Regions from separate parts of the Ideonella margarita genome, predicted to be linked through region 2. Evidence: riboswitches for the same ligand, from Rfam matches in the RefSeq annotation. Region 2 holds a riboswitch; the other holds the start of a gene.
The links. A riboswitch is a leader RNA that binds a small molecule or an ion and turns the genes downstream of it on or off. The one in region 2 is predicted to bind thiamine pyrophosphate.

Region 1 (14,865 bases), on a different contig from region 2:
GTTCTCATCGCTCGGCACCGAGACCGTGCGCGTCACGTTCGACGACGTGAAGATCTCGGGTGAGCCGAGCTTCGCCGCCATGACCGCCGTCGCGAGGTACGCGGCGTTTTCGGCGGCAGGCGAAGAGCTTCGGTCCATGCAGAACCGCATCACCTGGGTGCTCAAGTCACGCGGCCATGTCTTGCGTGTGGTGCATGAACACACGTCCGTCCCGATCGGGTTCGAGGACACCAAGGCCATTCTCAACCGCGAAGGCAAGGCGTGAGCTGATCGTTGCCTCGCGCAACCAGCCGGCAAACCAGACACCCAACGCCAACCCCATGCGTCGTCACCCCGCCTTCTCAACTGCATTGGCCGCAGCTGCCGGCATCTTCATGCTGACGCTCCTCGGCGGCCTGTTCACCCCCGGCTACAGCCATGTTTCGCAGTTCATCAGCGAGCTTGGTGCATCGCAGGCGGCCCATGAATATCCGGTCCGCCTCATCGGCTTTCTTCCTGCCGGCGTCACGCTCCTGGCCTTCTGCTGGTTCGCGCACCGCGCCCTGCCCAAGGCTTCGTTGACGAGCGCAGCACTCATCGCGCTGGCGGGGCTGCTCACCCTCTCGCCGACGTCGAGCCTCGTCGGCCTCAGCCAGCGAGCCGTTGAAGTGGCTGTGCTCGGCTGGGTGGTGGCGTGCGGGTGGTACATCGATGCACGCTCACGCGTTGCGGCTTGACCCCTCGCTCAAATCACACGCCACTCAAGGACGCCCATGCGCATCAGTTGCCACCTCACCTTTGATGGCCAATGCGAAAACGCATTCCGTGCGTACCAGTCGATCCTGGGCGGCGAGCTGACGACCCTGCTCACCTTCGGTGATTCGGCGCTGGCCGCGCAAGTGCCTGAAAGTTGGGCCACCAAGATCCTGCACGCCACCCTGTCCCTGGAAGGGCAAGAACTGCTGGGGTCCGATGCATTCCCGAATGAAGCGGCGGGCCACCAGGGCTTTGCCATCACCCTGAGCCTGAGCGACCCGCTGCGGGCACAAAACGCCTTTGCGCAACTCGCCGATCAAGGGCACATCAAGATGCCGCTGCAGCCCACGTTCTGGGCGGCACTCTTCGGCGTGGTGATCGATCGGTTCGGTGTGACCTGGGAGATCAACTGTGGCCAGCCAGATGGGCACCTGCCACGGGCACATGAAAGTGACAGGGACGCCGACGCCGTCTCACCGCCAACGTTGGGCACCTGAATGGTCTTCTTGAATCTCCCCTGCAAACCCAGCCGCCCGATGCGCAGTGCGCTCCTCGCTCTGCTTCTGATGCCGGTCAGTGCCAGCGCCCTGGAGCGTGACCTGCTGAACGCTGTCGAATCGGTGGGGGGCATCTACAGCAGCATCTATATCCACGAAGCCGGGCACGCGCTGGTCTACCAGGCGCTGGGGGCGTCTGACGTGAGCATCGAGGTGCCGCGACGAGGAACGATCTTCAGCGGCCAGACCTCGGGCAAGTTTTCTCGACCGCTCACCCAAGGGGAGCGGCAACTGGCAGCGGTGTCTGGCCTGGCCGCCGCCAACCTGGCTGGTGAGCTGGTGCTGCAGCGCCCCGGCCTGCATCGCTCACCCTATGCGCAGGCGGTGCTGGGCACGGCGCTGATCTCGAACGTGATGCACGTGACGCAGTACTACACGAAGATTCGCGGGGTGGGTGGCTATGCGGGCAATGACATCGATGAGTACGAGCTGGCCGGCGGGAACCCGCATGTGATGTCGGCCGTTCTGGTCGGCTACACCGTCCTCGCGATGCGTCGAATGCAAAAAAAAGAGATTCCGCTCTTCTACGTCAACTTGCGCTTTTAGGCGGTTTGAGGCTTCATCGAACACTTTCTCGCGGTCCATGTCTGGCAAGAGCGGGGTGACGCTGGAGCGCGGGCAGAAGGTCTACTTCAGGCTCGATGGTCGCCGCGCCTTGCTGCTGGAGATCAATGATGAGCAGGACGGCCAGATCGTGGTGGTCAATGAGCTGGTTGCGAAGCGCACCGCCGAGCTGGCCCTGAAAAAGTAGCTCGTAAGGGGCCACCGCAAACGGGCGGCATCCGCCAAATCACACCGGCCCGTTTCAGCACTTTGCTTCAGCCACGCTGGAACAAGGTCCCTGAAGCCGCAATAATCGCGGGTTGCCTTACCCCGGAGAACGCGCGTGAAAACCTACGACATCGAAGTGCAACGCCTGAAGTCGCTGCGCCACAACAACGGCCTGATCGACATCGGTATCGATGCCCTGGTATTGCCCCGCCCTGTGCGCGAAGACAAGGTGCCGTCCACCCATGTCAGCTTGTCGGTGGAAGACGCGCGCTCGCTGCTGCTGCTGCTCAAGCAGCAATTCGCCGAGCTGGACAAGCTGCAACCGCGTAGCCGCCGCTCAGGCCGCTGCTGATCGCTTCGGGCGGTGCTGTTTCAGCGCTCACTTTGAGCACTGAGTTCCAGCACTGAGTTTCACCGCTCGTCCGGCAACAAGGCCTTGGCCGCCTCAATGCGCAGGGCCATGTCGACACCCGCATCGTTCATCACCGCCAGCAAGAACTCGCGGGCACTGGTGTGCACTGCAGCGCCAGCCAGCCCGGTTGAACCCGCAGCTTGATGAGTTGATGCCGCCACGGCCGCTCCCGCTGACTTGGCCTGATCAGGCTGCAACGCAGCTTCAGCGCCGGGCGGGTTCAAGTGCTCATCGAGCCGCGCCAGCGCAGCCCGGAACGCTGGCGGCGTGATGCTGCGCAGGCGCACCAGCACATCGGCTTGGCCCTCGGGGCTGGGCGGGGTGTCGAGCCAAGGCTCGTCACTGAAGATCGGGGCCAGGTCAGGCGCCACGAAAGTCGACCAGCAACCCGCACGCACCTCTTTGACGGGCAGGTGCTCGGGCGACACCGCCATGCGAACGCGGTCGGTGGCCACATCGGCCAGGTAGCGCTGGCGCAGCGCCTTGAGCAAGGCCACGGCCTGCGAGGCCGCCACGGGCTCGGCAAACGAGAACCACAGCTGCATGCCGTCAACACCCGACACGGCAATGGCCGGTGCCGGCAAGTCCAGATCAGCCTGCACGCCTTGCCACACGGCCGCCAGCTCACCCCAGCGTGCCGGCCTTGAGAGCTCCAGCAAGGCAGCGCGCACGGCACCTGCCGGCACTGCTGCGACGCCCTCTGGCGAAGGCAGCAAGAAGAGGCGCGCCAGTTCAGACTCAAATCGGTTCATGGGGCTCAGGCCTTGTCGGGGTTGTTCGCCACAGCCGCCACAGCCGCCGAGGCAGCGCGCAGGGCATCAGGTAGGCCGTCGTGCGGGCCGAGGGCCTCGGCCGGAGCATCGGCCCACCAGTCTTCCGGGCGCAGATCTGCACGGCGCGACGGGTTCAGCGGGTAGGTGATGCGGTTGGTGGCTTTCGCGGCCTCGCCGCCCACCAGCAACACCACGTCTTCGGTTGAATTGTTGATGAAGCAGTGGCTGATGCCGGTGCCCGCCGGGAAGGCCGCAAAATCGCCCGCCACCATCGGGTGCAGGTGCCCGTCGATCCAGGCGCCCACCTGCCCGCTGACCACGTAGACAAACTCTTCCTCGTCCGACTCGGCATGCGGCCACGACGAGCGGCTGCCCGGCGGCAAGCGCTGCAGGTTCACCCCCAGCCGGGCCAGACCGGCCGCACGCCCCAAGCTGACGGACGGCCCCATCGGCTCATCGCTTTGCGGATAGACGTGGGTGTAGGGCGCCACATCGGCGGCGGAGATGATGAAGGAAGGGCGCTGGCTCATGCAGCGGATTTTGCTGCATGGGTGGGTTGCGGAGGATCGGGCGATGCCGCCGCGTTGATGCGAAGCTGTCAGAACCCGAGCAGATCGCGCAGCGAGGTGACAACCACCGCAGCAGCCAGCCACGCACCGATGCGCTTGAGCAGCGCGGTGTCGATCGTGCCGGCGGACACGGGCTCAGCGCGCACAAAGCCCACCACGAAGGCGTGGGCCGGCAATGCAATGACCAGCAAGGTGGCCACGATGAGCTCCACCCCGCCCGCAGCGCCCGGCCCACCAAATCTGGCCCACACCAAGGGCCAGGCCAGGGCAGCCACCACGCCGGCGATAGCGGCGGTCAACAGGGTTGGACGAAGGTTCACGAAGGCACTCGGTGGTGGGTGGCGGTGCGCGCATGATGCCACCGGCCAAGGCGGCCGATCACAGCGCCAAATCACTGCACCCGGTAGTCGTCGAGGTTGAACGGCGGTGGCCGTTTTTCAGGCCGCAACACGATCCAGATGACGATGCCCAGCGGCCAGGCCACGACCATCACCAGCAGGGCCACAAAAAGCGGTGGCTTGCCGCGGTTGCGCGCATCAAGATAGGCCCAGACGCCGCTGTAGACCCAGGCAAGCAAGCCCAGAACCACGGGCAATGACTGAACGAGCGTATCCATGTTGTTGAAGGGTGGTGCGGGTCGAAGTTCGGTGCGGTACTGTGCTGTGCTGTACGGGTCAGCAGTGCGCAGCCCGATGGACAGCGGCATTGCGCGTCGCCCAAGCGCCACGTCAGGCCGGCTGGTTCCTAGCCCGCCCTCATCCATCCGCGTGGCTGCGAAGAGTCGATTGACTCTCGCGCAGCATGGCTGCGCCTGCGGATTGGCGCTGTGAGATCTGGCGGATATGGCAAGCAGCTAGGCCTCAGGCTGTCGATATCTCGGCCCCAGCAGGTGGCGTGCCATGGCATGCGTCAGATGTTTGACGAACGGACGCTTGCCCGTGGTCTTCAGCAGGAAGTACTCGCCTGCCGGAGTTCGCACGATCTGGGTCAGGTAGAGCGCCTCAATGCGGCGATCGACATGAGCCACGGTTTCCGATTGATCAAGGACCTCGGCCTTCTCTGCATCCAACGCCAACCGGGCCACTGAGCTGTGCACCTGAACGGCTCGCAACTCGGCAACCGCCGCCTCCCGGTACGGCGCCACCTGGTGCTCAGGCAGCGACAGGAAAAAGTTGAGGAAGCTCATCGGGCTTGCGGCCATTGCCACACATCGAAGCTATTGACTGCACCATGTACCGCTCGAGCGATGTTAAACCGCTGACAAACGTCGCCGCTGAAAGCGCCGCGCGTCCGGCGGCGCTGGGCTCAACGACCAGCGCCGCCGCACCCGCTTACTGGCGGAACTTGCGCACCAGCTCCTGCACCGTCGGGCCGCCAGCCTGCGCGCCGCTGGACACCTTGATGATGCTCAGCGTGCGCTCGGCGCCGGCTTCCAGCGTGGCGTGGTGCACCGCCTGCAGCAGCAGCCAGACCTTGTCGGCCGGGCCTTCCACCACGGTGCCCAGGCCATGCACCTCATAACGCAGGCCCGAGGCCTGGATGATGGCGATGGCCGCATCGACGTACTTGTAGCGGTCTTCAGGCGTGCCCACGGGCCGCGGAATGACCTGGATCTCCGCGATCATGTGCTGGCTGGTGGATACCGGCGCAGGCTTGGGCGCCGCAGGAGCAGCAGGCGCGGAAGGCGCTTGCTGCGCCCACGCCGTGCTGCCGGCCAGCAGGGCCAAAGACAAGATGGAGCGCCGAAGGCGACGCAGTGGCGAAAAAGTTGGATGTGCCATGTGCAATTCATGCAGATGACAGGTCGGCGAGCGCCCGGGGCTGCCATGCCGGCACGAGAAAGAAATGGCCGGCGAGCCTTCGAGCGTGCTTCCCTGCGCGAGGATTACCTCAATCAGGTTCAAAGGGACTCTCTCAGTCGGCACACCTTGCGGCCTGGCCAACACCCCCAGCGGATGCCCGCATCAAACACCCGGAAGGTGCTGGTGCAAGCGGGTCGATTCTAAGGACGCGTTCGCAGGCTTCAGGCTTTGCGACGCAGGATTTTTTGTCACAGCAGTTCAGTGCAGTGGCAGACATCCACTTCGTCGAATGGCTGCCGCGCAGCGGACTCAGCGACAGCTCAGCGACAGCGCAGCGATGCGCGACGGGCCTCGGCCCATTGCTTGCGCTGCGCGATTTCGTCCAGCGAGAGCGGTGGGCGGATCTCGTGGCGCATCGAGTCGAGTGTGCGGATGCGGTCGAGCAGTGCATCACATTCGCGCTCACTGCCGGGCACCGGGCCACTCTGGATGCCGATGATGCCGCCGGGGCTGGCCACAGGCAGCGGCCGGGTCAACTCAGCCACCGATCGCCGGGCCACGCTGACCTGATCCTCGAACGGCATGCCGTCCGGAACGCTGACGATGCGCTCGATGTGAGCACGGTTGCGGTTGCAATGTCCATTCGACCAGAACTGATTGCCGCTGTAGTCCTTGCACAAATAGAGGCTGGCGGCCTGCACGGGGGCGGGCCATGCCGCAGCCACGATCACTGTGGCTGCGGTCCAGCACGTCAGACGACGAATGCGGAACTTGATTGGGAGGTGTTGTTTCGTTCGGGCCATGATGGCGAGAGGAGAACTCAGCAAGAAGGGCGAGGCGCGCACAGAAGACGGCAGCCGACGCGGAGCGCATATTTTTCTCTCATTCCTCTGCAACCAAATTCCCATTTCGCGCCAAACACGCCACACGCAGCGTGCAGATGCCGTGCTTGTCGGCCATGCTTTCCCAAGGCCTCCTGGCAGGCGCCCGCACAACCGGCAAGCGGCCCCTAGGATGCCTTTGAGCTGATTCCGCGCACGTCGACACACCCCCAGGCGCGGAAGGAAGGAGGCAGCGTGTCCCAAGTCCCTCAGAACGAGGCGCCCGAGCCGCGGCACGAGCTGTGGCTGATGGCCATCCGCGAGGGCTTCGTGGCGTTGCTGCCGCTGACCTTGCTCGGCGCGGCGGCCAGCACCCTGGCGAACCTGCCCAGGGGCGCCGATTGGCTGACCCATGTCTTGGCCATCGACATGCTGGCCGCCGCCCGCACGCTGCTCAACACCACCACCGGCATCATGGGCCTGATGTCGGCCATGGTGATTGCCATGCGCGTGCTGGCCATCCGCGGCGACAAGCAGGACGCCGATGCGCGCAACCTCGGCAGCATCGCCGCCATTGCCGGCGCCGGCTTTCTCATCGCCGTGATGCCCCGCACCGGCCTGGATTTCCGCGAGCTGGGCTACGGGCGAATCCTGCAAGGCATTCTGGTGGGCGTGGGCACGGCCGAACTGTTCATCTGGTCGGCGAGGTGGATGCCGCTGCACGACCGCCTCAGCACATTCGCCGTGCTCGGCCTGCCACTGCGGCCCGCGCTGCGCATGTCGCAATTTGCTGCCATGGCCCTGCCACTGATCTACGTCGTGTTCGAGCTCAGTGGCTGGCTCTGGCAGTGGGGTGTCGGTCAGTTCGGCGGGCCGTTGATGGCGCTGATCGAAGCGCACCGGCCGCCCGGCACCGTGCTGGATGTGGCGCTGGCGTTGATCAACCAGCTGATGTGGGTATGCGGCTTGAACGGCGGGCAGGTGTTGCTGGAATTTGCGCAGCATTCGGGCAATGCCCTGGTGGCAGCCACCGGCGAAACCAACATCGGTGAACGCGCCAACCCGGCCTTCGTGAATGCCTTTGCCCACCTCGGCGGTGCGGGCGCCACCTGGGGCCTGATCTTCGCGTGCCTGCTGGCAGCGCGTGACCTGCCGCTGCGCCAACTGGCGCTGGCCTCCATCGCACCGGCCCTGCTGAACGTGAACGAGTTGCTGCTGTTCGGCATGCCGCTCATCTTCAGCCAGTTGATGCTGCTGCCCTTCGTGCTGGCACCGGTGGTGAACGTGGTGGTCTCGCAAGCCCTGCTGAACCTGCTGGGACTCTCGCTCGACAGCAGCACCGTGGTGTGGAGCACCCCGGTGTTCATCTCGGGCTATGCGATGACAGGCAGCTGGTGGGGCGCGGGCATCCAGCTGCTGTGCATGGGCATCTCCACGCTCATCTACATCCCCCATGTGCGCCGGCTGGTGGACGCACGCAATGCCCGCCAGCGCGCCGCCATCAAGTCTCACCTCAGCACCCTGGCCAGCGCCACCGACACGGGCAGCGGCTTTCTGGAAAGAACCGACGAGATCGGCACCCTGTCGCGGGCGCTGGTAGCTGATTTCCGCCGGCACCTTGGGCAGAACCGGCTGACCGTGGTCTACCAGCCGCAACACGACATCGACGGCCAGCTGATCGGCGCCGAAGCCCTGCTGCGCTGGGACCACCCCTTGTGCGGGCCGGTACCGCCTGACGTGATCGTGCGGCTGGCGGAAGAGTGCGATCTGATCCACCAGCTTGGCGCTTCGGTGCTGGAGCAGGCCTGCGCCGATCTGGCCGCGTGGCGCCGGCACTCGTCCCTGCGCTTTCCCATCAGCGTGAACATGTCGCCCGTGCAGCTGGAAGACCCGGCCTGGGTGGGCATCGTGCTGGCCAGCCTGGCGAAACACGGCCTGGCCCTGGGTGATCTGGAACTGGAGATCACCGAGGGCCGGCGCGTGTCGTCGTCGCCCCAGGCAGACGCCACGCTGGCCGCGCTGGAGCGCGAAGGCTTCCACCTGGCCATGGACGATTTCGGCATGGGCTGCACCTCGCTGCTCTACATGCAGCGCTTCCGCATCCGCACCATCAAGCTCGACGGCTGCCTGACGCGCGACATCGAGCACCAGCCCGTCAACCAGGACATCGTTCGCGCCGTTGCGCAACTGGGCCGGAGCCGCGGCGTGACAGTGCTGGCCGAGTACGTTGAATACCCCGGCCAGCGCGATGTGCTGCACCGCCTGGGCTGCCATTACTTCCAGGGCTGGCTCTACAGCCGCGCCCTGCCCCACGCCGAGTTCCTGTCCTACCTCGACCGCGTGGCCCTGAAACGGTCAGGCCCACGGTCATGGATGCCCACCTGATGAGCTATGTTCAACGCCTGCTGCGCACCGACCCGCTGACCACGGAAAAGACCGCCGACCTCGACCACTACCTGCCCGCCATCGCCCGTGATCTGGACCGCGTGCTCGGCCGTCGCATGCTGATGGCGGCGTCCACATCGTTCCTGGGGTACGGCTTGCAGGCCTGGCTGTTGCGCGACGTGGTGCCCGGGCCCATCCTGCTGGCATGGGTGCTGACACTGGCCGCCATAGAAAGCCTGAACGGCACCATGGCCTGGCGCCTGCAGCGACGCACCATCCGCACACCTGGCCTGGCGCCCCTGAAACTGGCGGTTCGCTGCAACCTGCTGTTGCTCGGCTCCGCCTGGGGCACCGTGCTGCTGTTGCCCCACGTAGCCGCTGACCCGGTGACCATGCTGCTGCACGGCATGGGACTGGCACTGGCCATGGTGCTGGGCATCTACAACCTCTCCACCGACCGCTGGAGCTACGCCGCCCTCAGCGGCGGTCTGGTGCTGCCCGGCGTGCTGGGCTGGCTGTGCCTGGACAGCATTCCGCGCGAGATCGGCGTGTGCGGCCTGACGCTCTTTCTGCTCTGCCAGTTCTATGCCGCCACCACTGGGCGCCTGGTGCGCAGCATCCTGCTGTCGAACCGCATCAGCAAGGACGTGGCCCGCCAACTGGCCGACAGCAACCACCGGCTGGAGCAGCTATCACACCAGCTCAAGCTGGCCGCCTCGATAGACCCGTTGACGGCTTGCCTGAACCGCCGCGCGATGATGCGCGAGCTGGAACGCGAGGCCGCGCGCGTGCGGCGCAACGCCACCCCGTTCTGCGTGGTGTTCCTCGACCTCGACCACTTCAAGGCAGTCAATGACCAGCACGGCCACGCCGCTGGCGACGCGGTGCTGAAAGTGGCTGCGGAGGTGTTCAAGGGGCAGCTGCGGGCCACCGACATGGCCGGGCGCTGGGGCGGCGAAGAATTCGTGCTGATGCTGGCCGCCACCAGCCTCAGCGCGGCCGTGGCCAAGGCAGAAGGCATCCGGGTTGCGCTGGCAGACACCCCCATCCCCGTGGAAGGCGGGCTGCTGCGCATCACCACCTCGGTGGGCGTGGCGGCGTTCAGGCCGGGGCAGACGCTGGAGGCGTTGATCGCTCAGGCCGACGCCCGGCTCTATGACGCCAAGGCCGCCGGCCGCAACTGCGTGCGCAGCTGAACCCTCAGCGCAGCAGCTGCCAGGCCAGCCCCAGCAGGCCCGACACCAGCACCACCCGGATCACGCTCCACTTGGCACGAAACAGCGCCCAGGCGGCGGCCGCACCGATGATGGCCGCAGGCCACTCGAACGCACCGCCCCAGCCCGCCGGCCACAGTACGTGGTACGCGAAGAACACCGCGAGGTTGACGATGACCCCCACCACGGCGGCCGTGATGCCGGTAAGCGGCGCGGTGAAGCGCAGGTTGCCGTGGGTGGACTCGATGAACGGCCCGCCCAGGAAGATGAACACGAACGAGGGCAGGAAGGTGAAGAACGTGACCACGCAGGCGGCCACGGCACCGGCCAGCGGCAGGGCGGTCGGCCCGAACAGCTCCCGCGTCCAGCCGCCCACAAAACCGACAAAGGCCACCACCATGATCAGCGGGCCGGGCGTGGTTTCGCCCAAAGCGAGGCCGTCGATCATCTGCGGCGCGGTCAGCCACTGGAAGTGTTCCACCGCGCCCTGGTACACATAGGGCAGCACCGCGTAGGCGCCCCCAAAGGTCAAGAGCGCCGCCTTGGTGAAGAACCAGCCCATCTGCGTGAGCACGGCGTCTGCCCCCAGCCAGGCCCACAAGCTGCCCAGCGCCACCGCCCACAGGCCCAGGCCCACCCCCAGCACGCCTGCAAAGCGTGCCCAGGTGAACAGCGCATGCGGCGGCGTGGGCGTGTCGTCGTCGATCACGGCCGGTGCGCTGGAATCGCCCGCCTTGCCGTGTCCGCCACCCACGGCGAATTTATCAGGCGCAAAGCGGCCACCGAAGTAGCCCACCACGGCGGCCGCCAGCACGATCAGGGGGAACGGCAGGCCGAGCGCGAAGATGGCCACAAAGGCCGCCGCGGCCAGCCCCCAGAGCCAGGCGTTCTTCAGTGCGCGTGAGCCGATGCGCACCGCCGCCGACACCACGATGGCCGTCACCGCCGGCTTGATGCCGTACAGCACCCCCGCCACCGCCGGCACCTGCCCGAAGGCCAGGTACACCCAGGTCAGCGCGATGAGCAACAACAGCGACGGCAGCACGAACAAGCCGCCCGCCACCAGGCCACCCCAGCGGCCGTGCATCAACCAGCCGATGTAGGTAGCGAGCTGCTGGGCCTCCGGCCCGGGCAGCACCATGCAGTAGTTCAGCGCATGCAGATAGCGCTTCTCGGAGATCCAGCGCTTGCGCTCCACGAGGTCCTCGTGCATCAGCGCAATCTGGCCTGCAGGCCCCCCAAAACTGACAAAGCCAAGCCGCAACCAATAGGCTGCGGCTTGGCCGAAGGTGGGCCTGGAAGGTGAGGTGTCGCTCATGCCCCGGAGTTTAAGGGCACGGGCTCAACGCCTCACCGTCTCAGGGCCTCACAGGTCCACGTGCACGCTCAGGGCGTAGCGGCGATCGTCGACATACGTGCCGCGCGGCAGGTTGCCCACGGCGCTGTAGACGCTCTGGCGCACGGTGCGGGTGATGTTGTTGGCTTCAAGCGCCACCTTCACCTGCGGGGTGATGGCATAGCTCAGGTAGGCGTCCACCACGCCGTAGCCCTTCATCGTCACCGGGGTCATCGCCGTCACGCCGTTGTTCGACGGGTAGCTCAGGCGCGAACCGGCCGCATAGCTGCTGCGGTAGTTGTAGGCCAGGCGGGCCGAGAACTGGTCCAGGTCATACATGCCCACCAGGTTGAAGCTGTTGCGCGACAAGCCTTCCAGCGGCGCCTTCTGGCCGTTGATCGGGCTCGGGGCCGAGCTGTCGACATAGGTGTAGTTGGCTTGCAGACCCAGGCCGCGCAAGGCGCCCGGCAGCTGGTTGAAGAAGCCCTGGTAGCCGAGTTCCAGACCCTGGATGGTGCCGTCGCTGCCATTGCTCGGGGTGCTCATCGTGTAGGTGGTGCCACCGATGTTGACCTGCGAGCTGGTGGTCTGGATGAAGCCCTTGACCTTCTTGTAAAAGGTGGCGCCATACACGTGGTCGCTCTTCGACAGGTAGTACTCCAGCGTCGCGTCCACTTGGTTGGCCGTCAGCTCGCCGAGGTTCGGGTTGCCGATGAAGCCGGTCTTGTCGTTGACGTTCAGGCTCAGGCTGGGGGTCAGCTGGTCGAAGTTCGGACGCGTCACCACCTTGGACAGCGACAGGCGCGCCAGCAGGTCACGCTGCAGCTCCAGGCGCAGGTTCAGGCTGGGCAGGAAGTCGTTGTCGGTCGTCTTCGAGTTGAAGCGCGTCGAGGTGCCCGACACGTCCTGCACATAGCTGCGCTTGCTTTCGGTGGACACGGCACGCACGCCGATGTTGCCCGACAGCGGCAGGCCGGCCAGGGTGCTGTCCATGTCGGCGCTGACATACAGCGCGCCACTGCGCTCGCTGAAGTCGAAGGTCTGGCTTGGGTCGAAGCCCGGCACCGTCAGGCCGAACAGCTGGCGCACGCCGGCCGCATCACGCAGCCAGTCGAAGCTGCTGACGCTGAGCCACTGCGTGGGCACCGTGCCCTGGCCGGCCTTGGCCAGCAGGTCGTTGTTGCCGATCACGCCGATCTGCGACATCAGGCCCGGCACGGCGCCGCTGATGGCGGTGCTGGAATCGCGCCAGATGTTGTCGATGGTGTTGATCTCGGCGCTGGTGGCCTTGCGGTCGCTCAGGCGCACACCGGCGCGCACGCGGCTGAGCGTGCCTTCGCTCAGGTCCCAGGTGGCGTCGCTGCGGGCGGTGGTTTCCTTGCCGGTGTTCTTCACCTTGAAGTACACGGTCTTGTCAGCCCAGTAGTGCGCCGGGTCGGTCAGCGAAGCGCCTTCCGGGTAGGCCGAAGGCAGCTTGGTGGTGACGTCGTAGGTGAAGGCCGGGCTGTCGCCGAAGGTGCCGAGGCGCACTTCGTTGTACATGCGCTCATAGCGGCTGTCGGTGTGGCTGATTTCCGAGCGCAGGTTCCAGCCGTCGAAGCGCCACTTGCCCGACAGTGCCAGCTGGTCGATGCGCGTGTCTTCGTCAGCCACCGAGCCCGACGTGCTCATGCTGGCGCCCCAGAAGGTGCCCTTCTGGAAGTTGCCGTTGGCGTCCTTGGTGATCGTGCCCTTGGGCCACAGGGCCCCCTGCTGCGCGCTGTCTGACCAGTTGGCCCAGAACGGCGATGCGTAGAAGCCGTGGATGTTGGTGCGGCTGTTGAGCTGGCTGTGGTTCAGGTCCAGCGTGTATTCACTGCGCGCGTCAGGGCGCAGTTGCAGGGCGGCGCTGACGGCGCTGCGCTCACGCGAGCCGTATTCATAGGCCAGCCATTCGCCGGTGGGGGCGAACACGCCCGAGCCATCGGCCAGGGCCGCGGGGCCGTCCAGCTCCTGGGTGTCAGAGCGGTAGTTGCGCTTCTGGGTCGACACGCTGATCAGCGCGCCGAACTCGCTGCCGCCGTCCAGGCGCCAGCGGTTGCTGTAAAGGGCTGAGCCTTCGAGGTTGCTCTTGTCGGCCAGGTCGGCGTTGGTGGCCTTGATGGTGCCGGCCAGCTTCGAGCCGGCGAAGTCGAACGGGCGACGGGTGCGCAAGTCGATCACGCCACCGATGCCACCTTCCACCTGGTCAGCGGTGGGCGTCTTGTAGACATCAGCACCCGCCAGCAGTTCCGAAGGCACGTCCTGGAAGGACAGGCCACGTTCCTTGCCGGCGCTGAAGATGACGCGGCCGTTCAGCAGCGTCTGGGTTTGCTGCAGACCACGCACTTGCACGCGGTCGCCTTCGCCGCGGTTGCGCGAGATCTGCACGCCCGAGATGCGCTGCAGCGCTTCGGCCACGTTGGCGTCCGGCAGCTTGCCGATGTCGTCGGCCACGATCGAATCGACCACCTGTTCAGCGCTGCGCTTGATGTCCTGGGCCTTCATCAGGCTGGCGCGCTGGCCCTGCACCACCACTGTTGTGGCCGGCGCATTGGCATCAGCCGCCTGCTGGGCAAAGGCGGGGCCGCTCAGGGCGGCGGCAGCGGCCAGGGCCACGGCATTCAGACTCAAAGGGTGGGCAAGGTGATGGCGTTGCATCAGGGTCTCCGTATTGTTTGTGCGGTCAGTGAAATCGAGGCTCATCAGCGCGCGGCGGCGGCTTGCCGCACCTGCTTGAACACATTGAGGGATGGCAGGGCACGGCCCTTGAAATCGAACAGGGCCTGGTTGTCCCAGCTGTTGCCGTCGCCGTTGCGCCAGCCGGAGCCAGCCACGGGCAGCCAGGCCGGCTCCCAATACATCACACCTGCGCCGTTGGGCACGGCGGCCACGGTGCGGATGAGGTCGGTCAGCAGCTGTGCCTGGCCTTCAGGTGTGGCGGCGTAGCCCGAGAGCTTGGCGGCTTCGTCGTTGAAGATGTTGGCGCCGGCGTCACCGTTGTCGAGCGTGAAGCCGTAGGCGGTTTCCACCACGATGAGTGGCTTGTTGTAGCGGGTGCTCAGATCATTCAGGTTGGCGCGCAGGCCGCTCATCGGGCCATGGAAATACGGGTACCAGCTCAGGCCGATGATGTCGTAGTCCAGCTGCTCACGGGTGAACAGGTCAAACACACGGCGGAAGAGTTCGTTGTCGCCGCCCTTGGCCAGATGCAGCATCACGGGCAGGCGCTGGCCGCCACGCAGGGCGTCGGTGGCGCGCACGCCGGCAATGCCTTCGCGCAGCAGGGCCACGAAGCCAGCGTCGCCGCCAATCACTTCACCCGGCTTTTCCTGCCAAGTCTTGCCGTCAGGCCACAGCATGCCACCGTTCACCTCGTTGCCCACCTGCACCATGTCCGGGTCACAGCCAGCTTCATGCATGCGGCGCAGCACGTCTTCGGTGTAGCTGCGCACGGCGCGGCCCAGCTCGG
Region 2 (14,865 bases):
GATGCGGTCCAAGGCCTGGTCCAGCGCTTCCAGGTACGGCGCATCGGTGCAGCCGTCCGGCAACTCCACATCCAGATCACTGGCTTCCTTGCGGAACGGGAAGTTGCGTGCGCCGTGCATCGAGAAGGTGAACACCGACGGGTCATCGGCAAAGATCGACGCCGTGCCGTTGCCCTGGTGCACATCTAGGTCGATCACCAGCACCCGCAGCAAGCGGCGGTGGCTGCGGTGCCATTCGGCCTGCATCAGCCGGGCCGCCACTGCCACGTCGTTGAACACGCAGAAGCCCGAGCCCTTGTGGGCATAGGCATGGTGCGTACCGCCGGCCAGGTTGGCCGCCACGCCATCTGACAGCGCACTGCGCGCCGCGGCAATCGTGGCCCCGACCGAGCGGCGCGAGCGCTCGGCCATCGCGACTGACCACGGAAACCCGATCTCGCGCTGTTGGGCGTCTGACAACCAGCCCTCGGCCACGGCGCTCACGTAGGCCGGCTCATGGGCCAGGGCCAGCTCGCCGTCAGACGCTGCCGGCGCCGGTGCCAGCACCACGCCGGGCAGGCCTGCCTCGACGGCCTCGCGCAGCAGCCGGTACTTCGCCATCGGGAAGCGGTGGCCTTCGGGCAAGGGCAGGACGAAGTGGTCGGAGGTATAGGCCTGCATAGTCATCACATTGAGGTTCAAGCCATTGTGCCCAGCGTGGCTGGAGGGCGTTGTCACAGCCCTGCCATGGCCCCGTCCGAGACTCCGGCCAAGGGCGTTTGCAGACTTTTGCTGCACTGCAACAAAAAGTGCTTGCAATCGCTGCGACACGCCCTCATACTTCGATTCATGTTGCAGCGCACAAAAGGCTGCTGAGTGTTCCCCCACCTATTAAAGGAGATTCACATGCTGACTGCTGAACAACTGATGGCCGCACAAAAGGCCAACATCGAAACCCTGTTCGACCTGACCAACAAGGCCTTTGAAGGCGTTGAAAAGCTGGTTGAGCTGAACCTGCAAGTGGCCAAGGCCTCGATGGGCGAAGCTGCTGAAACCACCAAGGCCGCCCTGTCGGTCAAGGACGCGCAAGAGCTGATGAGCCTGCAAGCTGGCCTGCTGCAACCGGCCGCCGAAAAGGCCGCCTCTTACAGCCGTCACCTGTACGACATCGCCGCTGCCACCAACGCCGAGCTGACCAAGGCTGCTGAAGTCCAGCTGGCTGACGTGCAGAAGAAGTTCATGGCCACCGTCGACACCGCCGTCAAGAACGCACCGGCCGGCAGCGAAAACGCCGTCGCCCTGGTGAAGTCGGCTGTTGCTGCTGCCAACAACGCCTACGAAACCGTGCACAAGGCTGCCAAGCAAGCCGCTGACGTGGCCGAAGCCAACTTCCAAGCCATCACCAGCACGGCTGTCAAGGCCACCCAGACGGCCCCCAAGGCCCGTCGCTCGGTCTGATTCAAGACGCTGTCATCGCGTACAAGCCGGGCTGACCGAACTGGTCGGCCCGTGCGTGAAGGTTGTCTCCTCGGTGCCCCAGGAAGACTGGCTTCAAGGTACCGTTCAAGCCCGGCCTCGTGCCGGGCTTTTTTACGTCTGTGCCGCGGGTTTCAGTGCGTCAGCGCCAGGATGCGCGCCTTCAGCGCCGGCAGCATCGCCAGCGCGGCTTCCCGGCCGGAGGCGATGGCTTTCTGACGCGCTGAAAAATCGGCGCTCGACACGCCCAGCAGCGCCGGGCGGATCACCACGTCAGCGTCCTTCAGCTCCAGCCGGTTGATGCTGCGCCCCATGATCGAGAAGGTCTGCAGCAGCATGCGGAAGGCGTCGCCGGTGGCGGCGCCATCCGGCGGCGAGGTGATGTCGACGGCGATGACCAGCTGCGCGCCCATTTGCCGCGCCTGCCGCACCGGCACCGGCGACACCAGCCCGCCGTCCACATATTCACGCTCACCGATCTTCACCGGCTGGAACACCGCCGGCACCGCACTCGACGCGCGCACGGCCATGCCGGTGTCACCGCGCCTGAAAAGGATGGGCTCGCCATCGGCCAGGTCAGTGGCCACGATGCCCAGCGGCAGCTTCATCTGCTCAATCGGCAGATTGCCCGTCTGGCTGCGCACATAGCGCGCCAGCGCCTCACCGCGAATCAGGCCGCGGCCCGGGAACGACCAGTCGGTGAGCGCGGATTCGTCCATGCCCTGCGCCAAGGTGGCCAGCTCATGCCCCTTCTTGCCCGAGGCATACAGCGCGGCCACCAGGCTGCCGGCGGAGGTCCCCGCCACCAGATCGACCTTGATGCCCTGCTCTTCCAGCACCTGGATCACCCCGATGTGGGCGAAACCCCGCGCGGCGCCACCGCCGAGGGCCAGGCCAATCACGGGCGGCTTCGGCGGCAGGCGCGGCGGTGGTGGCACCACCACCTGAGGCGGCTCAACGGGTGCGGGGGTGGTCTGGCAGCCGGTCAGGGCCCAGGCGGCGGCGGCAGCCCACACCAGGCCCTGGCGGCGGCGCTGCTGCTGCGTGCTCAATTCGTCTTGCATCGGCAGCATTCTAGAAGCCCGTCACCGCCCCGCACGGCGCCTTAGCTTGAATCGCAATAAGCAATCTATTTTTGATTTGTTTCCAAGCATATGAGGTTTTTGTACAGTCCGGATCGGGCCTGTTTTGCCCCTTTCGAGCCATGTACCAATATTCCGCCTTTGACCGTCAATTCGTTCGCCAGCGCGCTGCGCAGTTCCGCGACCAGCTGGAGCGCAACCTGAGCGGAGAACTGGCCGACGACGACTTCAAGCCGCTGCGCCTGCAGAACGGCTGGTACGTCCAGCGCCACGCACCGATGCTGCGTGTGGCCGTGCCGTACGGCGAGCTGTCGAGCCGCCAGTTGCGCCAGCTGGCTGTCATCGCCCGTGATTTCGACCGCGGCTTCGGCCACTTCACCACGCGCCAGAACCTGCAGTACAACTGGATCCCGCTGACCAAGGCCGCCGACGTGATGGACAAGCTGGCGGAAGTCGACATGCACGGCATCCAGACCTCCGGCAACTGCATCCGCAACATCACCAGCGATGCGCTGGCCGGCATCGCCCCGGACGAAGTCGTTGATCCGCGCCCCTACTGCGAAATCCTGCGCCAGTGGAGCACGCTGCACCCCGAGTTCGCTTTCCTGCCGCGCAAGTTCAAGATCGCCGTGACCGGCGCCACCGAAGACCGCGCCGCCATCGCCTGGCATGACGTCGGCCTGCAGCTGCTGAAGAACGACGCCGGTGAGGTGGGCTTCAAGGTGCTGGTAGGCGGCGGCATGGGCCGCACGCCGGTCATCGGCACGGTCATCAACACCTTCGTGCCGTGGCAGCAGATCCTGGTCTTCCTCGAAGCCATCGTCCGCGTCTACAACCGCTACGGCCGCCGCGACAACGCCTACAAGGCCCGCATCAAGATCCTGGTGAAGGCCGAAGGCCAGAAGTTCATCGATGCGGTGAACACCGAGTTCGCCAAGATCATCGACAGCGACGCGGACGGCCGCGAGCACATCATCCCGGTGTCCGAGCTGGAGCGCGTGGCCCGCAACTTCGTCGTGCCGCACGGCGTGCGCCCGGCCACTGCCGGCTTCGACCCGCACCGCACCGGCCCGGCCCCTGCCGCCTTCCTGCGCTGGCTCGAGCGCAACGTGCATGGCCACAAGGTGCCGGGTTACCGCGCCGTGACCCTGTCGCTCAAGCGCGCCGGCATCGCCCCGGGTGACGCCACCACCGAACAGATGGAGCTGGCCGCCACGCTGTCAGACCGCTATTCGCTGGGCGAGCTGCGCGTGACGCACGACCAGAACCTGCTGCTGCCCTGGGTGCGTGAAGCCGACCTGCTGGCCGTGTGGCACGCTGCCAAGGACGCCGGTTTCGCCACGCCGAACATCGGCCTGCTGACCGACATGATCGCCTGCCCGGGCGGTGACTTCTGCTCGCTGGCGAATGCCCGCTCCATCCCGGTGGCGGCCAGCATCACCGAGCGCTTCACCGACCTCGACGCGGTCTACGACCTCGGCGACATCGACCTGCACATCAGCGGCTGCATGAACAGCTGCGGCCACCACCACACCGGCCACATCGGCATCCTCGGCATCGACAAGGATGGCGACGAGTGGTACCAGGTTTCGGTGGGCGGCTCTGATGGCTCGACCCTCAGCGGCGCGGCCGTGCCCGGCAAGGTCATCGGCCCGTCCTTCGCGGCCGAAGAAGTGCCGGACGTGATCGAAGCCCTGATCGACACCTTCCGCCGTGAACGCGAGGCTGGCGAGCGCTTCATCGACACCGTGCGCCGCATTGGCGTGGCACCGCTGCGCTCTGCTGCCGATGCCGTGCGCCATGAGACCGCCCAGCCCGCCAACGCTTGAGATCCGCCATGAAGTTCATTTCCTCCCACACCGATTCCTGGCACCGCGTTGGTGGCGAAGACGGCCCTGATCCGCACCCGAAGGCCGGCCCGAACCGCCTGCTGACGCTCGAGCAGTGGCATGCCGTGCGCGACACCTGGCCGGCCGACGTGCCCGCCGGCGTCGTGATCCCGAACACGCTCGACGTGGAAGAGCTGGCGGCTGACCTGCCGCGCCTGGCCCTGATCGCCGTGCAATTCCCGAAGTGGGTCGACGGCCGCGGCTACAGCCAGGCCCGCGTGCTGCGCTCGCGCCTGCGCTACACCGGCGAAGTGCGCGCCATCGGTGACGTGCTGGTCGACATGCTGCCGCTGCTGGCACGCACCGGCGTGGACGCCGTGCAGCTGCGCCACGACCAGAACGAAGCCAGCGCACGACGGGCGCTGTCGCTGGTGACCGACTTCTACCAGGGCGACGTGCGCGAGGCGCGTCCGCTCTTCGCGCGGGCCGGCTCATGAACGCCACCAGCTCTGACGCCGACGACGGCGCAGTGTCGGCCCTGCCTTGGGCGACGTTGCCTGAAGCCGGCCCCGCGGCGTCCAGCGCCATCTCGCTGTACGCCCGCCTGACGCCCGGCTTTGATGAGCGGCTGGCCGCCACGCTGGCCCTGCTGAAGCAGGCCGCGAGCGAGCACCCTGGCAGCGTCGTCCTGGCCAACAGCCTGGGCGCCGAAGACATGGTGCTGACCGACCTGATCGCGCGGCACCAATTGCCCATCGCCATCGGCACGCTGCAAACCGGCGCGCTGAACCCGGAAACGCTGGCCCTCATCCCGAAGATCGAGGCGCGATATGGCCTGACGGTAGAGCTCTACAGCCCGGTCGAGGAAAGCGTCGTGCACTTCGTGCGCCAGAACGGCGAGAAGGCGATGTACCAGAGCATCGAGCTGCGCAAGGCCTGCTGCCAGGTGCGCAAGCTGGAGCCGCTGGGCCGCATGCTGGCCAAGCGCACCGCCTGGGTCACCGGCCTGCGCCGGGAACAGTCGAACAACCGCGGTGCGATGCCCGACCGCGAAGTGGAAGCCAACGGTCGCGCCAAGTTCAACCCGCTGGTCGACTGGACATGGAACGACGTCTGGCACTACATCGAGACGCACCAGGTGCCCTACAACGCGCTGCATGACCAGTTCATGCCCAGCATCGGCTGCGCACCCTGCACCCGCGCCATCGCCGTGGGCGAAGAGTTCCGCGCCGGTCGCTGGTGGTGGGAAGACGAAAACGCCAAGGAATGCGGCCTGCACGTGAAGCAGGACAGCGCCGCGGTGTCAGCCTGAAGCAGCGAGCAACATGCCCAGCGGTCATGTCCACTTCGTCGGCGCCGGCCCCGGTGCGGCCGACCTGATCACCGTGCGCGGTGCCCGGGTGCTGGCCAGCGCCGAAGTGGTCTTGTTCGACGCCCTCACCGACCCTGCCTTCCGCGACCTGGCACCAAACGCGAATTGGGTGGACGTGGGCAAGCGCGGCTTCACCCACCATGCCACCGCCCAGCAGCGCATCAATGCCTTGCTGGTGCAGTTTGCGCGCACGGGTGCCCGCGTGGTTCGCCTCAAGGGCGGTGATCCGAGCGTGTTCGGTCGCCTGGAAGAAGAACTGCTGGCCCTGGACGCCGAAGGCATCCCGTTCGACGTGGTGCCCGGCGTGACGGCTGCGCTGGCTGCAGCCGCCGCCACGGCCCGCCCGCTCACCCGCCGTGGGCAGGGGCGCAGCGTGGCGCTCTCTACCGCGATGACCGAGCAGCGCGAATTGCGCGCCAGCCGCCGTGCCGACACCGAAGTGTTCTACATGGCCGGACGCCAACTGGCCAGCTTGTCGCGGCAATTGCTGGATGCCGGCTGGCCTGCCGACACACCGGCCTGCGTGGTGTCACGCGCGGGCTGGCCGGATCAGCTGGTCAGCGACCATGCCGTGAAAGACCTGGCTGCTGCCTGTGTGCTGCATGCCGGCCGGCCAGCGGTGGTCACGGTGGGCGTTGGCGCCACCAAGGTCGCCAGCCACCCCCAGCAACTACCTGAACCCGGGATTGCACAAGGCCTTGCCTCGTCCAGCCTCTCAAAGCCTTAAAATCATCAATTCGCCGTGCGCCGGCTGCCGCCTTTGAGGCAGCATGCTGCAACGGACTGCGTTCCCTGCGGGGCGCACATCAATCACCAACCACTGCCCGCCCCCATGACCCACGTCGTCACCGAAGCCTGCATCCGCTGCAAGTACACCGACTGCGTCGACGTCTGCCCCGTCGATTGCTTCCGCGAAGGCCCGAACTTCCTGACCATTGATCCGGACGAGTGCATCGATTGCGCCGTGTGCATCCCGGAATGCCCGGTGAATGCCATCCTGCCGGAAGAAGACGTGCCGGGCGACCAGCAGCAGTACATCAAGCTCAATGCAGATCTGGCCAAGCTCTGGCCGAGCATCACCAAGCGCAAGGCTGCACTGCCTGACGCTGACGAGTGGAAAGACCGCAAGGACAAGCTCGGCGAACTGCAGCGCTGAAGCCATGCGCCGTGATGGCGCAGCCTCAACGCCGCGTCATCGCTACGGCGCTGTCACATCAAGGCCCGCACTCCGCGGGCCTTTTTCATGCCGCAACGCGGTGTGCATTCAAACACGTTGATAATGATCGCTGTTGCAGTGCTTCCGGGCGCTGTGGCAATCCGCTAGGGGTGTTGTCGCCAGTTCTGGTGACGACTGAGAAAGTCCCTTCGAACCTGATTGAGGTAATCCTCGCGCAGGGAAGCAGCCATCGTTGAGATCGTGCCGTCGGCATTCCTGCCGGCTTTCGCGTCACGTGATCACGGCCATGCACCCTGCCATCGCCGTTCACGAAAGTCTCCGATGGCATCGATCCTTCTTGTTTCATCCGCTCTGGCCAACACGGCCCCCACGTCCGCCACGCCACGCCGTGTGCATTTCCGCCGGCATGGTCTGGCTCTGGCCGCCACGCTGGCCCTCTCACCGGCCGCCTGGGCGCAAGACAGCGCCAACGTCGTGCAGGTCACGGGCCGCGCCACCGCAGCGCCCGTCAGCGTGAGCGGCTTTGGCGATGTTTCGCCCGGCCGCTCGCCCTTCCAGTCCACCAGCAGCAACGCCGCTGGCCTGGCCGATATCGGCATCGACACGCTGGGCGAGATCACCCGTCTCGACGCCAGCCTGGGCGACGCCTACAACGCCCCCGGCTACTGGGCCGCCATGCGGGTGCGCGGCTACGCGCTGGACAACCGCTTCAACTACCGCCGCGACGGCCTGCCGATCAACGGTGAAACGGCGCTGGCGCTCGACAACAAGGAACGTGTCGAGGTGCTCAAGGGCACCAGTGGCGCGCAGGCCGGCACCAGCGCGCCGGGCGGTCTGGTCAATCTGGCGGTGAAGCGCCCGCGCGGCGGCAATACCAACCAGTTCCTGGTCGGTCTGTCCGAGGCCGGCAGCATGAAGCTGGCGGCCGACCTCGACCGCGTGGTCGACACGGCCACCCAGACCGGCGTGCGCCTGAACCTGAGCGCCGAGCAACTGGACCCGCTGGTGCGTGATGCAAAAGGCAGCCGCCACCTGTTTGCGCTCGCCGGCACCACCCAGCTGGGCCAGCGTGATCGCCTGGAGGGCGAGCTGGAAATCAGCCGCCAATCTCAACCCAGCATCCCCGGCTTCAGCTTGCTGGGCTCGACCTTGCCAGACGCCAGCACGGTCGACCCGCGCACCAACCTGAACAACCAGCGCTGGTCCTTGCCCGTGGTGTTCGACAGCCGCACAGCCAGCCTGCGCTGGACGCACACGCTCGACAGCAACTGGCAGGTGGTCAGTGAAGCCATGACCCAGCGCCTGACCACGGACGACCGCCTGGCCTTCCCGTTTGGTTGCAGCGCTGTCGACAACTACAGCAGCTACTGCGCAGACGGCACCTACGACCTGTACGACTTCCGCAGCGAAAACGAGCGCCGCAACACGCGCGTTTTCTCGGTGAAGCTGAACGGTGACGTGCAAACCGGCGCGGTGGCTCATCACCTGAGCCTGGGGTGGTTGAACAGCCGCTACGAGTCTCGTCTGGGCCGGCAGGCCTACAACTGGGCGGGCATCGGCAACGTGCAAGGCACGGCTGCCACCAGCCCGGCGCCCGAGCTGACCGACGAAAACACCAACCGCACCGAGCACAGCAATGAGCTGCAACTGCTCGACCGCATGCAGTGGGGCGATGCAGGCTTGTGGGCGGGTGTTCGCCACACGCGCCTGGAGCGCCAGAGCGTTCGAACCGATGGTTCGCGACCCATTGATTACGACCAGTCGTTCACCACGCCTTGGCTGGCCGTGACCTGGCAGGCCACGCCTGCAGACATGGCCTACCTGAGCTGGGGCCAGGGCATCGAAAGCGCCGTGACGCCGAACCGCAGCGGCTACGGCAACAGCGCCGGACAGCCCTTGCCTGCCCTCAAGAGCCGTCAGTTCGAAGCCGGCTTCAAGCATGAGAGTCAGACGCTCGGCTGGTCCGTCACTGGATTCGACATAAGCCGTCCGCAAGTGGCCGACACCGGATCGACCTACACCATCGACGGCCAGGCACGTCACCGGGGCCTGGAGGGCACGGTGGACCTGCGCGAAGGTGCCTGGAGTGTGCGCGGCAGTGCGATGTGGCTGAAGGCCCGCACCGAAGACAGCAGCACCGCTGCAAGCAACAACCTGGTGCCGGCGAACGTGGCCCAGCGTGTGGCGCGTGTGCAGATCGGCTACCAGGTGGCGGCCGTGCCGGGCCTGTCGGTGCAGACGCAGATCAGCCATGAAGGCAGCCGCTTCGTGCTGCCGGACAACTCGGTGAGCATCCCGGGCTGGACCACCCTCGGCCTTTCCAGCCGTTATGCCTTCAAGGCGCAGGGCATCGACTGGCTGTGGCGCGTGGGCGTGGACAACCTGACGGGCCGCCGCGCCTGGCAGGAAAGCCCCTATCAGTACGGCCATGTTTACCTGTACCCGCTGGCCGGAAGAACTTTTCGGACAAGTTTGCAGATCAACTTGTGAAAGTGCTGATTTTCTGCCTATAATCTGAGGCTTCACTTCCCCGATAGCTCAGTTGGTAGAGCGCCGGACTGTTAATCCGTAGGTCCCTGGTTCGAGCCCAGGTCGGGGAGCCAAATCAAGACGCCAAGGTGCCACCGCTTGCCTTGGCTGACACAAGCAGACAATTCCTCGATAGCTCAGTCGGTAGAGCGCCGGACTGTTAATCCGTAGGTCCCTGGTTCGAGCCCAGGTCGAGGAGCCACTCTCAAAGCCGCTTCAGATGTCTGAAGCGGCTTTTTTCTTGGTGACGTGCGCTCTGGCGTCCTTTGGAGTTGGGCGCATCCGCAGTGCAAGGCATTCGGTGCAGTGCGCCGAGCGCCACCAAAACGCAACCAAAACGCGCATCCGCCCGAATTTGGGGCGGCGGCTACGGGAAGTTGGCGTGATGTTGGGGTTTTGCCCGAGGCCAAAGCGTATCTGTACGCTGGCCCGAAACCTGCTGATCAGCGATAATCGGTGGTTGTTGGTGGAACGGGTGATCCTCGTTGACCAGCAGCCTGTTTTTTGATTCTTAGCGTATCCGAGGAGCTCATTCTGGCCAAGGACGATCCCAAGACCACCATCGACGCAGGTGGTTTGCGATACCGCTCTAAAGTGGCGGGTTCCCCCTTCTCTGCAACCGGTGCCTTTGGCGCCGCGACCATGTCGTGTTTCCTGTGCGGCAAGCACCGGCCACGCGCGCAGTTGAAGTCCCGCAAACTGCTGGGCAAAGCCCAGGCCGTTTGTGCCCCTTCTTGCAAGGAACTGGACCAGGCGCAATCCTGATTCCGATCCCCCACAGGCCACTCATCGAGTGGCCTGTTTGTTTTCCAGCATGCCTTCTTGAGCACCTGCTCAAATGCCACCAGGCCAGGCTTGATTGCCGCCATGTTTGCGTGAGATGAGCGACAACCCGCACGACCAGGACAACTGGCACTTCGACGCCGACCCCCGTACCGTCATGCTTGACCGTCGAGGCAAGGCCGCGGTGGTAGCCCGCATTGTTTCGCTGATGTCCTATTGGGGCATCACGCTGGACGATCTGGCCGGCGACACACCCGCAGCGTCGCCCTCCGCACCCGCCACACCCTTGCCTGTGAAGTACCGACACCCGGTCAGCGGTGAGACCTGGGATGGTCAGGGCGCACACCCCGACTGGTTGCGCAACGCGCTGCTGAAGGAAGGCTTGCGCGTGGATGAACTCAAGCCCGAATTTCAGGCCGCCGCACAACAGCCGCTCGAGCCAGACCGTTGAACGTGGGATACACCGCAGCGGCCAAGCTGGCTTGAACGACCGGACCTGATCACAATCAAGTCCTTCATTCAGAGGGACGGTTCGATGAGCATCGACAAGCTGGTGGTGACCCACCACGGCGCACTGACCAAAAAATACGGCACCGCCGGGGTGCAGCGCATCACCAAGGCGCTGCGCACACTGATCACGGCCGACAAGCGCCGCGGGCTGATCACCGCCGTGGTTCATCTCGACGTGGCCGCCGACATGACTGGCGCAGGCCAGGCCGTGGGTGCCGCGGCCGATGCCAAGGCTTGCAAGCAAGCCATCGACCGGCTTTGCAAGGCGCACGACCCGCACTATGTGATGCTGCTCGGAGGCCCCGACATTGTTCCGATGGTGCCGGTGCGCAACCCGGCCTGGAGCGAGAAGGACGGCGATGGCGATCAGGTGGTGCCCACCGACCTGCCCTACGCCTGCGACACCGCCTACAGCACCAATCCCAATCGCTTTCTGGGGCCGACCCGCGTGGTGGGCCGGCTGCCCGACGTCATCGGCAACACCGACAGCAGCTTGCTGGCCCAGTTGATCACTGCAGCGGCCCGCGCGGAGCCGCGCGCCCCGGAAGACTATCAATCGGGCTTCAGCATCACGGCGCAGGCCTGGCAGGCCTCGACCGAGCTGAGCCTGAAAAACATCCTTGGCACCACCGACGCCCTCCACAGCGTGCCCCCCGAAGGGCCAGCCTGGAGCAAGGGGCAGTTGTCAGCGCGTGTGCACTTCATCAACTGCCACGGCGCTGATGCTTCGTCGCAGTATTTCGGACAGCCACCGGGCGTTGAAGAATTCCCCGTGGCCCATGATGCCAAGCGCCTGCGAGACCGCGTGTCTGCCGGCACGGTGGTGGCTGCCGAGTGCTGCTACGGCGCCCAGCTTTACGACCCCAAGGACGCAGGCGGCCAGCACGGCATCGCCCTCGCCTATCTGCTGGACGGCGCCAGCGCCTTCTTTGGCAGCAGCACCATCGCCTACGGCCCGAGCGAAGGCAATGCATCCGCCGACTTGATCTGCCAGTTCTTCCTGCAGCAGGTATTGAGCGGCGCATCCACCGGCCGCGCAGCGCTGGAGGCCCGCCAGAAGTTTGCGGGGGCCCGCACCCACCTGGATCCGTACGACTTGAAGACGCTCATGCAGTTCTACCTGCTGGGCGACCCTTCGCTGCACCCGGTGTCGACCAACGGGCATGCCCTGACACGCACGGCGGCCTTCAAGAAGGCGTTCTCCAAGACACGTGATCGAAGCGTGCGCGGCCTGCGACGCGAAAAGCTGATCCGGGAAGGCAGCCACCTGGCGAAGGCGATGCCCGCGCTGGAGCCGATCGACACCGCACCGTCCACGTCAGTCGCCAAGACCCTCGCCGCCATGGCCAAGGAAACTGGCCTGGCGCCGTCGCAGCAGACACGGATGAGCTTTGCCGTGCAGCCGACCGTAAAAACCAAGCCGTCGACGCGGCAGGTGCACGTGATCAAGGGCCCCGTGCCGCAGGGCAGCAATGCCGCGGGTGTGGTGCGCATCGTGGCCATCGTGGCCACCGAAGATGACGGAGAACTGCTTCATGTCCGACGACTGCACGCCCGCTGAGGCCCCGCAAACCGTGCATGGCCGCGTGGTGCTTGAACGCACCGCGGCAGGCAGCAAGAGCGAGCGCGAAGCCGTGATGCTCGACATGGGAGGAGCCGGCAAGTTGCTGCTGCGCCGCGTGGGCGGGCACCCGCTGCGCGACGCGGTGCTGCACACCTGGGTCGGCCGGACACTGACCCTCAAGGGGTGGCGCCGTGAAGGCTTCTTTCTGGTGGACGCCCCAGAGGAGGCGTCAGCGAAAGATCAGGCCCCAGAATGAAAAACGGGTCACGACTTTCGGCGTGACCCGTTTTCTCTTTTCTTGTTTTTGGTCGGGGCGGCGGGATTCGAACTCGCGACCCCTTGCACCCCATGCAAGTGCGCTACCAGGCTGCGCTACGCCCCGACTAAGCAAGCATTGTATGCTGAAAACGCACTCAATTCAGGAGCAGCTCCCGAATTGCCAACAATTCGGTGCGCACCTGCGCCGGGCTCGGGTTCAGTGGAAGCGGTGACAGCGCAGCCAGCGTGCCCACCATAGCCGGGTCACTCAAATCGACATGTGCCGGCGCGTCGCTCTCGTCAAATGCAACGGCCTCAACCTCGTCCTGTGCACCGCGGTGTTGAACGACATCACCCAGCCGATTGCGTGCACCACTGATCGTGAAGCCCTGGTCATACAGCAAGCCGCGGATCTTGCGGATCAGCAGCACCTCATGGTGCTGGTAGTAGCGGCGATTGCCGCGCCGCTTCATCGGGCGAAGCTGGGTGAACTCCTGCTCCCAATAGCGCAGCACATACGGCTTGACGCCACAGAGCTCGCTGACCTCACCGATGGTGAAGTAGCGCTTGGCCGGGATGGCCGGCAGGCTTGCGGTCGCTTCATCCATGGCGTTTGGTGTTCCGAATCAGCAGCTTCAGGCAGAGCCTTGAAACTTTACTCGAACTCCTCCGGCGGCGGTGCATCACCCTGAACAACAGCCTTCAGTTTGTGGCTGGCGTGAAATGTCACCACATTTCGTGCCTTGATGGGAATCGACTCGCCCGTGCGGGGGTTGCGGCCGGGGCGTGGGGCCTTGCGGCGGATCGCGAAATTGCCGAACCCCGACAGCTTCACATCCTCACCGGCCACGAGCGTGTCGTTGACGATGTCGAAGAAGGCCTCGACCATGTCCTTGGATTCGCGCTTGTTCAGGCCCAGCCGCTCAAAGAGCAACTCGGCCAGCTCGGCCTTGGTCAGCGTCGGCGTCTCCACCGACGTGAGCATCAGACGCTCAGGCGCGGGCGTGCTGTCGGGTACGGCATTGCTCATCACCTCGCCCCTTACCCGCGCAGACGCGCACCAAAGGCCGTCTGCACGCGCTGCACGGCGGCAGCCACCGCAGCATCAATGCGGTCATCGGTCAGCGTGGCCGCGTCGTCCAGCAGGCTCAGGCGCACGGCCAGGCTGCGCTCGCCCTCCGCAAGGTCGGCGGTGGCCTGCTTGGGCTTGTAGATATCGAACAACACGGCGCTGCGCACCAGGCCTTCGGCATCTGCCGAGAGTGCGGCCACCAGCGCATCGTGCGCCACCTGGTCCGACACCACCAGCGCGAGGTCACGCTGCACCGACTGTTGCCGCGACACCAACTGCGCCTCCGGCACGGGCTGCTGCTGCACCACATCCAGATCAAGTTCGAACAGCACCGGCGCCTGGGCCAGGTCATAGCCCTGGCGCCACTTCGGGTGCAACTCACCCACATGGCCAATCGTCACGCCGTCCAGCTGCACCGCTGCGCAGCGGCCCGGGTGCAGGGCCGGATGTTCAGCCGGCACGAAGACCGGCTTGCGCGGCGACAGCAGCGCTTCGATGTCGCCCTTCACGTCGAAGAAGTCAACGGCTCGGTCAGCAGCCGACCATTGCAGCGGCACCGCCGAGCCATGGGCCAGACCGGACACGCGCATGGGCTGGCAAACGCCTTCCACGCTGTGGTCGCTCGACTTGATCGCAGCGTCGCGCCAGAAGACACGACCGATCTCGAACACGCGCACACGCGGTGCCTTGCGGGCCAGGTTGTACTTCAGCACCTGCACCAGGCTGCCCAGCAGGCTGGAACGCATCACGGCCAAAGGCGAGGCGATCGGGTTCAGCACCTTGATCGGGTCAGCGTTGCCGGCAAGCTCCTGCTCCCAGCGGGCTTCGACGAAGCTGAAGTTGATGGTTTCCTGGTAATCGAGCGCGGCCAGGGCATGGCGCACCGCGAAGCGGCTGCGCTGTGCTTCCGGACGGATGCGCGCGGTGACCGGGGCCAGCGGCGGCGTGGCGGGCAGGCGGGCAAAGCCCAGCACGCGGGCCACTTCCTCGATCAGGTCTTCCTCGATCGTGATGTCGAAGCGCCAGCTTGGCGGCGTGACCGTCAGCACGCCTTCGGTGGCCACGAAGGGCAAGCCGAGGCGGGTGAACACGGCTTCGCACTCGGCCTGCGTCAGCGGCATGCCGATGACCTTGGCGGCGCGTGCAATGCGCATGGCCACGGGGGTGCGCACCGGCATCGCGGGTTGCTGGTCGTCGATCGGACCGGCTTCGCCGCCACAGATGTCGATCACCA

Region 1: linked by a shared signal. The riboswitch ahead of AACH00_RS13875 (thiamine-binding protein) and the one ahead of AACH00_RS05995 (TonB-dependent siderophore receptor) in region 2 are both predicted to bind thiamine pyrophosphate.

The regions. Positions count from the first base shown of each region.
Region 1 covers NZ_JBBUTI010000009.1:51,361-66,225, reverse strand. The annotation lists gene AACH00_RS13930 (YybH family protein) at 1-265, shown strand, start outside; gene AACH00_RS13925 (DUF998 domain-containing protein) at 321-716, shown strand; gene AACH00_RS13920 (VOC family protein) at 753-1,232, shown strand; gene AACH00_RS13915 (hypothetical protein) at 1,233-1,838, shown strand; gene AACH00_RS13910 (hypothetical protein) at 1,876-2,043, shown strand; gene AACH00_RS13905 (hypothetical protein) at 2,179-2,415, shown strand; gene AACH00_RS13900 (hypothetical protein) at 2,475-3,227, opposite strand; gene AACH00_RS13895 (cupin domain-containing protein) at 3,233-3,778, opposite strand; gene AACH00_RS13890 (hypothetical protein) at 3,847-4,137, opposite strand; gene AACH00_RS13885 (hypothetical protein) at 4,209-4,433, opposite strand; gene AACH00_RS13880 (hypothetical protein) at 4,671-5,003, opposite strand; gene AACH00_RS13875 (thiamine-binding protein) at 5,149-5,598, opposite strand; TPP riboswitch at 5,672-5,777, opposite strand; gene AACH00_RS13870 (hypothetical protein) at 5,940-6,344, opposite strand; gene AACH00_RS13865 (EAL domain-containing protein) at 6,696-8,825, shown strand; gene AACH00_RS13860 (GGDEF domain-containing protein) at 8,825-10,021, shown strand; gene chrA (chromate efflux transporter) at 10,026-11,357, opposite strand; gene AACH00_RS13850 (TonB-dependent receptor) at 11,406-14,054, opposite strand; gene AACH00_RS13845 (glycoside hydrolase family 53 protein) at 14,099-14,865, opposite strand, start outside.
Region 2 covers NZ_JBBUTI010000004.1:128,576-143,440, reverse strand. The annotation lists gene AACH00_RS06035 (histone deacetylase family protein) at 1-660, opposite strand, end outside; gene phaP (TIGR01841 family phasin) at 886-1,437, shown strand; gene AACH00_RS06025 (patatin-like phospholipase family protein) at 1,590-2,519, opposite strand; gene AACH00_RS06020 (nitrite/sulfite reductase) at 2,660-4,366, shown strand; gene AACH00_RS06015 (DUF934 domain-containing protein) at 4,375-4,863, shown strand; gene AACH00_RS06010 (phosphoadenylyl-sulfate reductase) at 4,860-5,678, shown strand; gene cobA (uroporphyrinogen-III C-methyltransferase) at 5,692-6,465, shown strand; gene fdxA (ferredoxin FdxA) at 6,571-6,894, shown strand; TPP riboswitch at 7,051-7,153, shown strand; gene AACH00_RS05995 (TonB-dependent siderophore receptor) at 7,237-9,405, shown strand; tRNA gene AACH00_RS05990 (tRNA-Asn) at 9,443-9,518, shown strand; tRNA gene AACH00_RS05985 (tRNA-Asn) at 9,571-9,646, shown strand; gene AACH00_RS05980 (hypothetical protein) at 9,979-10,209, shown strand; gene AACH00_RS05975 (H-NS histone family protein) at 10,325-10,678, shown strand; gene AACH00_RS05970 (hypothetical protein) at 10,763-12,298, shown strand; gene AACH00_RS05965 (hypothetical protein) at 12,273-12,557, shown strand; tRNA gene AACH00_RS05960 (tRNA-Pro) at 12,607-12,683, opposite strand; gene AACH00_RS05955 (MerR family transcriptional regulator) at 12,715-13,167, opposite strand; gene AACH00_RS05950 (integration host factor subunit alpha) at 13,215-13,589, opposite strand; gene pheT (phenylalanine--tRNA ligase subunit beta) at 13,601-14,865, opposite strand, start outside.